Regions from separate parts of the Gordonia bronchialis DSM 43247 genome, predicted to be linked through region 2. Evidence: riboswitches for the same ligand, from Rfam matches in the RefSeq annotation. Region 2 holds a riboswitch; the other holds the start of a gene.
The links. A riboswitch is a leader RNA that binds a small molecule or an ion and turns the genes downstream of it on or off. The one in region 2 is predicted to bind thiamine pyrophosphate.

Region 1 (4,173 bases), 1.2 Mb from region 2:
CCGCACCATCGCCAACGGGGAGTCCGCCGAGCTGCGCTGGGTCAACCAGTGCCTCGTCGACGAGCTGCCTCTGCACCCTGGTTTCGCGCTCGCCTGGCCGGGGTTGCGTGAACGGATGGCCGCGTTCGACCTGCAGCGCTGAGTTCGGCCCGGACGGAGTTGTTTCCCCGACCCGGTGTCAGGCCGACGCGAGCATGAGCCGGTTGGCTCCGGCGATCAGCGCGTTGACGTTCGCCTCGTCGCAGGTGGCGCCCTCGCCCAGCGCCCACACCTGACGCTCGTCCCGTTCGCACAGCATGTACGCGGTGATCTGGCCGTCGTGGACGCGCTGATGGGACCGGACGATGGAGATCGGTGCCCCGATCTCGTGCAGCATCGACGTCATCGCACCGACCGGGCCGGCGGCCACCGCAGACAGTGACGTGATCCGATCGTCGAAGGCGAAGGTTGCCCGGCATTCGACGAGGTCGTGGCGGGTGGATGTCACCGACCAGGAACCGAGTTTGATGGTGCCCGACGGGGCGAAGTGGTCGGCGAGTTCTCGTGCGGTCATTCCGGTGGCGGTCATGGCCAAGGCCTCCTCACGCATACCTCGGGGAAGCGCCGAGCCGAACCGTCGGGCGGACGGAACGTGCTCGTCACACGAACAGAATTGCGGAGAGAAATGAAGAGTGTGCATCTCGTGTACTGATTTCGGTCGAAGTCGAGATGACCGACGAGAACGCGACGACCCCGCAGCGGGGGGTCGGTCAGATTCAGACCCCGCTGCGGCGGGTTACGAGCGCGTTCTTGACGTACAGCATGCTGTCGAGATTAGACCTCGGGTTCCGCGTGCGGCAACCGGGTTGTCTCAACTGGCAGCCGACCGCAGTTCCCGCGCCGCCGCCGTCGGATCGTCGGCAGCGGTGATGGCACGCACCACGACGATCCGCTCCGCACCGGCGTCGGTCACCTCGGGTAGTCGGACGGCGTCGATGCCGCCGATCGCGAACCACGGTTTGCTCGGCCGCGATGCCGCGACGGACCGCACCAGATCCAGGCCGGCGGCTTGGCGTCCGGGTTTGGTGGGCGTCGTCCAGCAGGGTCCGACGCAGAAGTAGTCGACGTCGTCGTCGGCGATGGCGGCGGCCGCCTGATCCGCGTCGTGCGTGGACTGACCGATGACCATCTCGGGTCCGACGATGCGGCGCGCCACCGACGGCGGAAGATCGCCCTGCCCCACGTGCAGGACGTCGGCGCCGGCGAGGCGGGCGATGTCGGCGCGGTCGTTGACCGAGAGCAGCGCATTCTGCGCGGATGTCACCGCACGCAGCCGGGCGAGGATCTCGAGTTCTTCGCGGGCCTCGAGAACACCGAAGCGCTGCTCACCGGCCGATCCCTTGTCCCGAAGCTGCACGATGTCCACACCGCCGGCTAGCGCCGCCGCGACGAAGTCGACGAGGTCGCCGCGCTCGCGCCGGGCGTCGGTGCACAGGTAGAGGGCCGCCGAATCCAGGCATCGTCGCGCAGTGGTCACCGCGCCACGCTACCGCGACCCGAGGCGGATACCGGGCCGCGTAGGCTCGGGGGAGTACACGGGAGCCCGACCGGGCTGAGAGTGCGGCGAAGCCGCAGACCGTCTGACCTGATCCGGGTAATGCCGGCGAAGGAAGGTGATGTGACGTGATGGTGTCCGCAGGGTCGGGGCGGGGCACGCTGGCGGTCATCGGCGGTGGCGTCATCGGACTGACGTGCGCGTTGGCCGCGGCCGACGCCGGCTGGCGCGTACGCGTCTTCGACGCCGGGCCGGCCGAGCGTGCCTCACAGGTGGCCGGTGGCATGCTGGGGTCCCTCGGCGAGGGACACCCCGGGGAGGACCGGCTGCTGGCGTTGTCCGTGGACTCGGTCAAACGCTGGCCGGCCCTCGTCGACCGCCTCGGCGATCCGTCGATCGTCACCGCGACCGACTCGCTGTTCGTGGCCTCCACCGCCGCCGACGCCGAACGCCTCGATCACCTCGCGCGCTTCGTCTGGGCGCAGCAGCCGTCGGCCGGTGCGACGCTGAATCATGTGTCGGCCCGCGACATCCGGGCCATGGAACCCATGCTCGGAACCCGGTTGGTGGGCGGCTATCGCGCCGAAGGTGAATGGGCACTGGACAATCGGCGCCTGTTGACGCAATTGCGCCGTGCCGGTGGTGAACTCGGGGTCGAGTACCTCGACACCCGCGTCGCGACCCGCGCCGAACTACCCGACGATCAGGTGGTTCTCGCAGCCGGGCTGGGTACCAACGCGCTGTGGCCGGCCGCCGATCTGTACGGGGCCAAGGGAGAGGTGCTGCGGTTGCATCGGACCCGGTGGTCGGTGCCGCCGCCACGGCACGTGGTGCGCGCCGTGGTCGGCGGCCGCAACGTCTATCTGGTGCCCCGTGCCGACGGAATCGTGGTTGGCGCAACACAATACGAACCGCAGTCGGGGAACGGAACGGTCCCGGAGGTGGGTGGCGTCGCCGACCTGCTGGCCGACGCCATCGAGGTGATGCCGGGGCTGCGGACCTATGAGCTCGTCGAGGCGGGCGCCGGGCTGCGGCCCTGCACGCCGGACGCTTTGCCGATCATCAGCCGCGTCGACGACCGGACGGTGATCGCCACCGGCCACGGCCGCAACGGGATCGTCCTGGCGCCGGTGACCGCCGACGCCGTGGTGAGGCTTCTCGACGACGCCGGCGCAGATGCCGCCGCGGGTATCGCGGCAGAAGTAGGAGGACGATGATGACGATCACGCTCAACGGTGAGCCGACCGCGCTCTCCCCGGCAGAGTCGGTGGCCGGGTTGCTGCGTCGGCTCGGACTGCCCGATCGTGGGGTCGCCGTTGCTGTGGACGGTGCCGTGGTCCCGAAAGGTGCTTGGGCACAACCGATTCCCGATGGCGCCTCGGTGGAGGTCGTGACGGCGGTGCAGGGTGGATAACGCACACGACCCGTTGCGTATCGCCGGCCGCGACTTCACCTCGCGCCTGGTCACCGGTACCGGTGGGGCCACCAATCTCGCCGTCCTCGAAGACGCGTTGCGGGCGTCGGGAACCGAACTGACCACGGTGGCGGTCCGGCGCGTGGACGCGGCGTCGGGTACCGGGGTCCTCGATCTGCTGCGACGGCTCGGCATCGCGCCGCTGCCCAACACCGCCGGCTGCCACACCACCGCCGAGGCGGTCCTGACCGCGCAACTGGCTCGGGAGGCGATGGAGACCGACTGGGTGAAACTGGAGGTGGTGGCCGATGACCGCACGCTGCTGCCCGATCCCATCGAGCTCGTCGACGCCGCGTCGGCCCTCGTCCGCGACGGTTTCACCGTGCTGGTCTACAGCAACGACGACCCCACGCTGGCGGCCCGGCTCGAGGACGTCGGCGTGGCCGCGGTGATGCCCCTCGGCTCGCCGATCGGCACCGGACTCGGGATTCTCAACCCGCACAACATCGAGATGATCGTCGCCCGGGCGCAGGTCCCGGTGATCCTCGACGCCGGTATCGGCACCGCGAGTGACGCCGCGCTGGCCATGGAACTCGGCTGCGACGGCGTGCTGCTGGCCTCGGCGGTCACCCGCGCCGACGATCCCGCCCGGATGGCCTCAGCGATGCGGCACGCGGTGATCGCCGGACGTCTGGCCGCCGGCGCGGGACGTATCCCGAAGCGGTTCTGGGCGCATGCCTCGTCGCCCGACCGCGACGTCAGTGTCGTCTCTCAAGGATCGTGACGTGCCGATTCGCTGCCGTGTAGTAGTCCTCGGGGCGGGGCCGCTATGGTCGTGGGGTGCTGCGAGTCCAGAACCTCACCAAGGAGTTCGGCGACAAACGGGCGGTCGACGACCTCACCTTCGACGTCGAGCCGGGCCGGGTAACGGGCTTCCTGGGCCCCAACGGTGCCGGCAAGTCCACCACGATGCGCATGATGCTCGACCTCGATCGCCCCACCGCGGGTTCGGTCAGCATCCATGGGCAGCGCTACCGCGATCTGGAGAATCCGATCCGGCAGGTCGGCGCACTGCTCGACGCCAAATGGGTCCATCCCAACCGCAGCGCCCGATCGCATCTGCGGTGGCTGGCCGCGAGCAACAACATCCCGGTGAGCCGCGTCGACGAGGTCATCGAGATCGTCGGACTCGGTTCGGTCGCGGGTAAACGGGCCGGTGGGTTCT
Region 2 (4,173 bases):
GCCGGTGCCCAGGGGGTAGGCCGCGGCCAGTCCGCGCGACACCCAGCGTTTGGCGAAGGTGACCGCATCGGGTACCGGATAGCCGTGGGCCAGGGCAGCGGCGATGGCGGCGGCCAGGGTGTCTCCGGCGCCGTGGTCGTGCCCGGTGTCGATACGCGCGTGCTCGAACTCGTGGAAGTCGTTGCCGTCGTAGAGGAGATCGGTGCTGTGATCGGAACTGCGCAGGTGGCCGCCCTTCACCAGCGCCCACTTCGCCCCCAGATCGTGCAGAGCGCGTGCGGCGTCGCGCTGGGTTGCGTCGTCGACCACGTCGATCCCGGTGATCAGCCGCACCTCGTCGAGGTTGGGTGTGACGACGGTGGCGATGGGAATGAGCTTGGTGCGCAGGGTGTCCAGCGCCTCCACGGCGAGAAGTGGGTCGCCGTGCATGGAGGCGCACACCGGGTCGACGACCAGCGGGACCGCCGCGTCGCGGCCCAGTCCGGAATCGTGGCACTGGGCGACGACGGCGTCGATGATCGGCGCCGACGCCAGCATCCCGGTCTTGGCGGCGCTGACGCCGATGTCATCGATGACGCAGCGCATCTGGGCGGCGACCACATCGGGGGCGATCTCCTGAAACCCGCTGACGCCCAGCGAGTTCTGTACCGTCACCGCTGTCACCGCGACGCAGGCGTGCAGGCCGAGCAGTGCGAAGGTGCGCATGTCGGCCTGGATGCCCGCTCCGCCGCCCGAGTCCGACCCGGCGATGGTCATCACCCGTGTCGGCGTCGAACCCGGTGCGGCAGTCGGTAACAGCGGTAGATCGGTCATCGGTCGGTGGTGCTCCCGGCAGTCTCGAGCGGAAGGTAGACCCGGTTGCCCGACTCCGCGAACTCGGCCGACTTCGCCGCCATCTCCTCGGCGATCTTGCGGTCGATGTCCTCGGCGGTGACGAGGTTGTTCTCCTCGGCGTAGGCGCGGACGTCCGCGGAGATCCGCATCGAGCAGAATTTGGGCCCGCACATCGAGCAGAAGTGGGCGGTCTTGGCCGGCTCGGCGGGCAGCGTCTCGTCGTGGTATTCGCGCGCGGTATCCGGGTCGAGTGCGAGGTTGAACTGGTCGGTCCAGCGGAACTCGAAGCGCGCCTTGGACAATGCGTCGTCGCGCTCCTGCGCGCGCGGGTGGCCCTTGGATAGGTCGGCGGAGTGGGCGGCGATCTTGTAGGTGATCACGCCGACCTTCACATCGTCCCGATTGGGAAGTCCCAGATGCTCTTTGGGGGTGACGTAACAGAGCATCGCGGTGCCGGCCTGCGCGATCATCGCCGCACCGATCGCCGAGGTGATGTGGTCATAGGCCGGTGCGATGTCGGTGGCCAGCGGGCCCAGGGTGTAGAACGGCGCCTCCTCGCAGTACTCCTCCTCGAGGCGGACGTTCTCGGCGATCTTGTGCATCGGCACGTGACCGGGCCCCTCGATCATCACCTGCACGCCATAGGATTTGGCGATCGTGGTGAGCTCACCCAGAGTGCGGAGTTCAGCGAACTGGGCTTCGTCGTTGGCGTCGGCGATGGAGCCCGGGCGCAGGCCGTCGCCGAGGGAGAAGGTGATGTCGTAGCGGCGGAAGATCTCGCACAGCTCGTCGAAGTTGGTGTACAGGAACGATTCCTGATGATGCGCCAGACACCAGGCTGCCATGATCGAACCGCCGCGCGACACGATCCCGGTGACCCGGCGCGCGGTGAGCGGAACGTAGCGCAGCAGCACACCGGCGTGCACGGTCATGTAGTCGACGCCCTGCTCGGCCTGCTCGATCACGGTGTCGCGGTAGATCTCCCAGGTGAGCCGCGTCGGGTCACCGTTGACCTTCTCCAGCGCCTGATAGATCGGGACGGTTCCCACCGGCACCGGCGAGTTACGCATGATCCATTCGCGGGTCATGTGGATGTCTTTGCCGGTGGACAGATCCATGATGGTGTCGGCACCCCACCGGGTGGCCCACACCATTTTCTCCACCTCCTCGGCGATGGAACTGGTCACCGCCGAGTTGCCGATGTTGGCGTTGACCTTCACCGCGAACGCCTTGCCGATGATCATCGGTTCGGACTCGGGATGGCGGTGATTGACCGGGATGACCGCGCGCCCGGCGGCGACTTCGGAGCGCACCAGCTCCACGTCGACATTCTCGCGGGCGGCCACGAACCGCATCTCGTCGGTGACGACGCCGGCCCGCGCCCAGGCGAGTTGCGTCGATGCCCCGTCCACCGGCTCGGGTCGCTGCCAGCTGTCCCGCATTCGTGGGAGTCCGCGCTCGACGTCGATGTCCGCGGCGTCGTCGGTGTAGGGGCCCGACGTGTCGTAGACGTCGAGATGCTCACCGTTGGTGAGGTGGATGCGTCGCTGCGGGATGCGGAGGTGCTCGAGTTCGAGGTAGTGCTTACGGCTTCCCTCGATGGGGCCGGTGGTGAGGATGTCGGCGTCGACAGTGAAGTCTTCGCCGGCAGAACGACGACCAGCAGATACACGTGTGTCCATGAGAGGCTCCCTACGCCGGCATTACCCGGACAGGTTCAGGCGGTCGGCGGCCGCCCTCCGCCATCTCAGCCCTCGGTGTCGTGAGAGCCCCCGCGATATGTGGTTGTTGCCACCGACACACTACGCCGGTCCGCACGGCGTCGCGACGGCCTGTCCGATCGGGCGGATTGCGCTCACGCTGACCGTGTCCTTGCCGTGCCTACGGTTCCGTAGGGTAGTGTGTGACCGGGATCACAGATCGAAGGATGCCGCCTGTTTGGGGAACCAGGTGACAGGTCGTGATCGCGCGCTTCAAGCTGTCCGGAGGGAACACGTGAACAGGAAACACCGGCAACGGCCGCCGCAGTCGGCCCAGGCCATATTGCAGCAGATCTCGCAGGTCGTCCACAATCCCGATCGGGATCGGTTCGAGCTGTGGGTGGCCGGTGACCTCGTCGGAGTGCTCGGGTATTCCACCGAGACCGTCGACGGTCAGACCACCGTCACCGTGCTGCACACGGTGCTCTACGACGAGTACTCCGGGCATGGCCTCGGCACCCGACTGACCCGCACCGCGATCGCCTACGCCCGCGACCAGGGCGCTCGGCTGCGGCCCGTGTGCACCTTCACCAAGCACTACCTCGACGCGCACCCGGGGATCGTCGCGGTGGCTCCGGCCTGACGCGAGACCGGTAAGAAGTTAGCCCAGGCTATCCTGGCGGCACATGTTGTCGACGGGAGGTCAAACGATGTCTGAGGTGTCCACGAAAGGCCGCGGCTGGCAGGGTGCGGTGCTCAAGCTGCTGGGTGCCGACGACGTCGCGCTGACGGTCACCAGCACCGAGGCGGTGACCGATCACTACCTGCGCCTCGGCTTCACCGGCGGAGGTCTGTTCACCAAACGCACGGTTCATCCGACGATGTGGGTGCGGCTGTGGTTTGAGTCCGACGGCAAGCTGCATCAGCGCGGATACACACTGGTCGACCCCGATCCCGCCGCCGACACCTTCTCGATCGAGTTCGCGATCCACGACGGTCCGGCAGCGCGCTGGGCGCAGCAGGCTCGGCCCGGCGACGTCATCAACGCCACCGCGATGGGCTCCAAGTTCGAGATGCCCGAGTCTGCGCAGGCGTTCCTGATCGCCGGGGACACCGCGTCGATGGCCGCGATCAATTCGCTGCTCGACGCGATCTCGGCGTCGTCGAATCCCCTGACGCCGGCGACGATCTGGTTCGAGTATCAGCACGACAGCGACAAGGACCTGCCGCTGCGGTTGCGCCCGCAGGACACCGTCCACTGGATTCCGCGGGAACGTGACGGGGCCGCGCTCGTCGATGCGGTCAAGGCGGCAGCCTTCGACGCCACCGGCCAATACGGTTGGGTGGCACTGGATTCGGCAAGCACCCGGGCGGTGTCGGCGGTGTTCAAGAACGATTTCAAGCTCGGCAAGAAGGCGGTGAAAGCCCAGGCCTACTGGGTGCACGGCCGCGCCTGGGGCTGACCGCCGACGTCGGGGGATGTCCCCGAACGGCTGATTAGGTTACCCTTACTCGCGATCGGTGGGTGTTGCTCACGAGTCGACGAGAGGCTGTCATGTCCCTGGTGGTGATCGAAGACCTGGTCAAGTCCTTCGGGGAGGTCCGCGCCCTCGACGGCGTCGGATTCGAGATACCCGAG

Region 1: it holds a riboswitch for thiamine pyrophosphate, as region 2 does, so the genes downstream of both, thiO (glycine oxidase ThiO) here and thiC (phosphomethylpyrimidine synthase ThiC) in region 2, are expected to answer to the same signal.

Annotation. Positions count from the first base shown of each region.
Region 1 is NC_013441.1:4,692,820-4,696,992, reverse strand. It holds gene GBRO_RS21820 (NUDIX hydrolase) at 1-142, shown strand, start outside; gene GBRO_RS21815 (2-isopropylmalate synthase) at 179-568, opposite strand; gene thiE (thiamine phosphate synthase) at 851-1,516, opposite strand; TPP riboswitch at 1,565-1,669, shown strand; gene thiO (glycine oxidase ThiO) at 1,666-2,751, shown strand; gene thiS (sulfur carrier protein ThiS) at 2,751-2,948, shown strand; gene thiG (thiazole synthase) at 2,941-3,732, shown strand; gene GBRO_RS21790 (ABC transporter ATP-binding protein) at 3,789-4,173, shown strand, end outside.
Region 2 is NC_013441.1:709,862-714,034, forward strand. It holds gene thiD (bifunctional hydroxymethylpyrimidine kinase/phosphomethylpyrimidine kinase) at 1-813, opposite strand, end outside; gene thiC (phosphomethylpyrimidine synthase ThiC) at 810-2,516, opposite strand; TPP riboswitch at 2,507-2,620, opposite strand; gene GBRO_RS03200 (GNAT family N-acetyltransferase) at 2,830-3,177, shown strand; gene GBRO_RS03205 (siderophore-interacting protein) at 3,245-3,997, shown strand; partial or broken gene GBRO_RS27460 (ATP-binding cassette domain-containing protein) at 4,090-4,173, shown strand, end outside.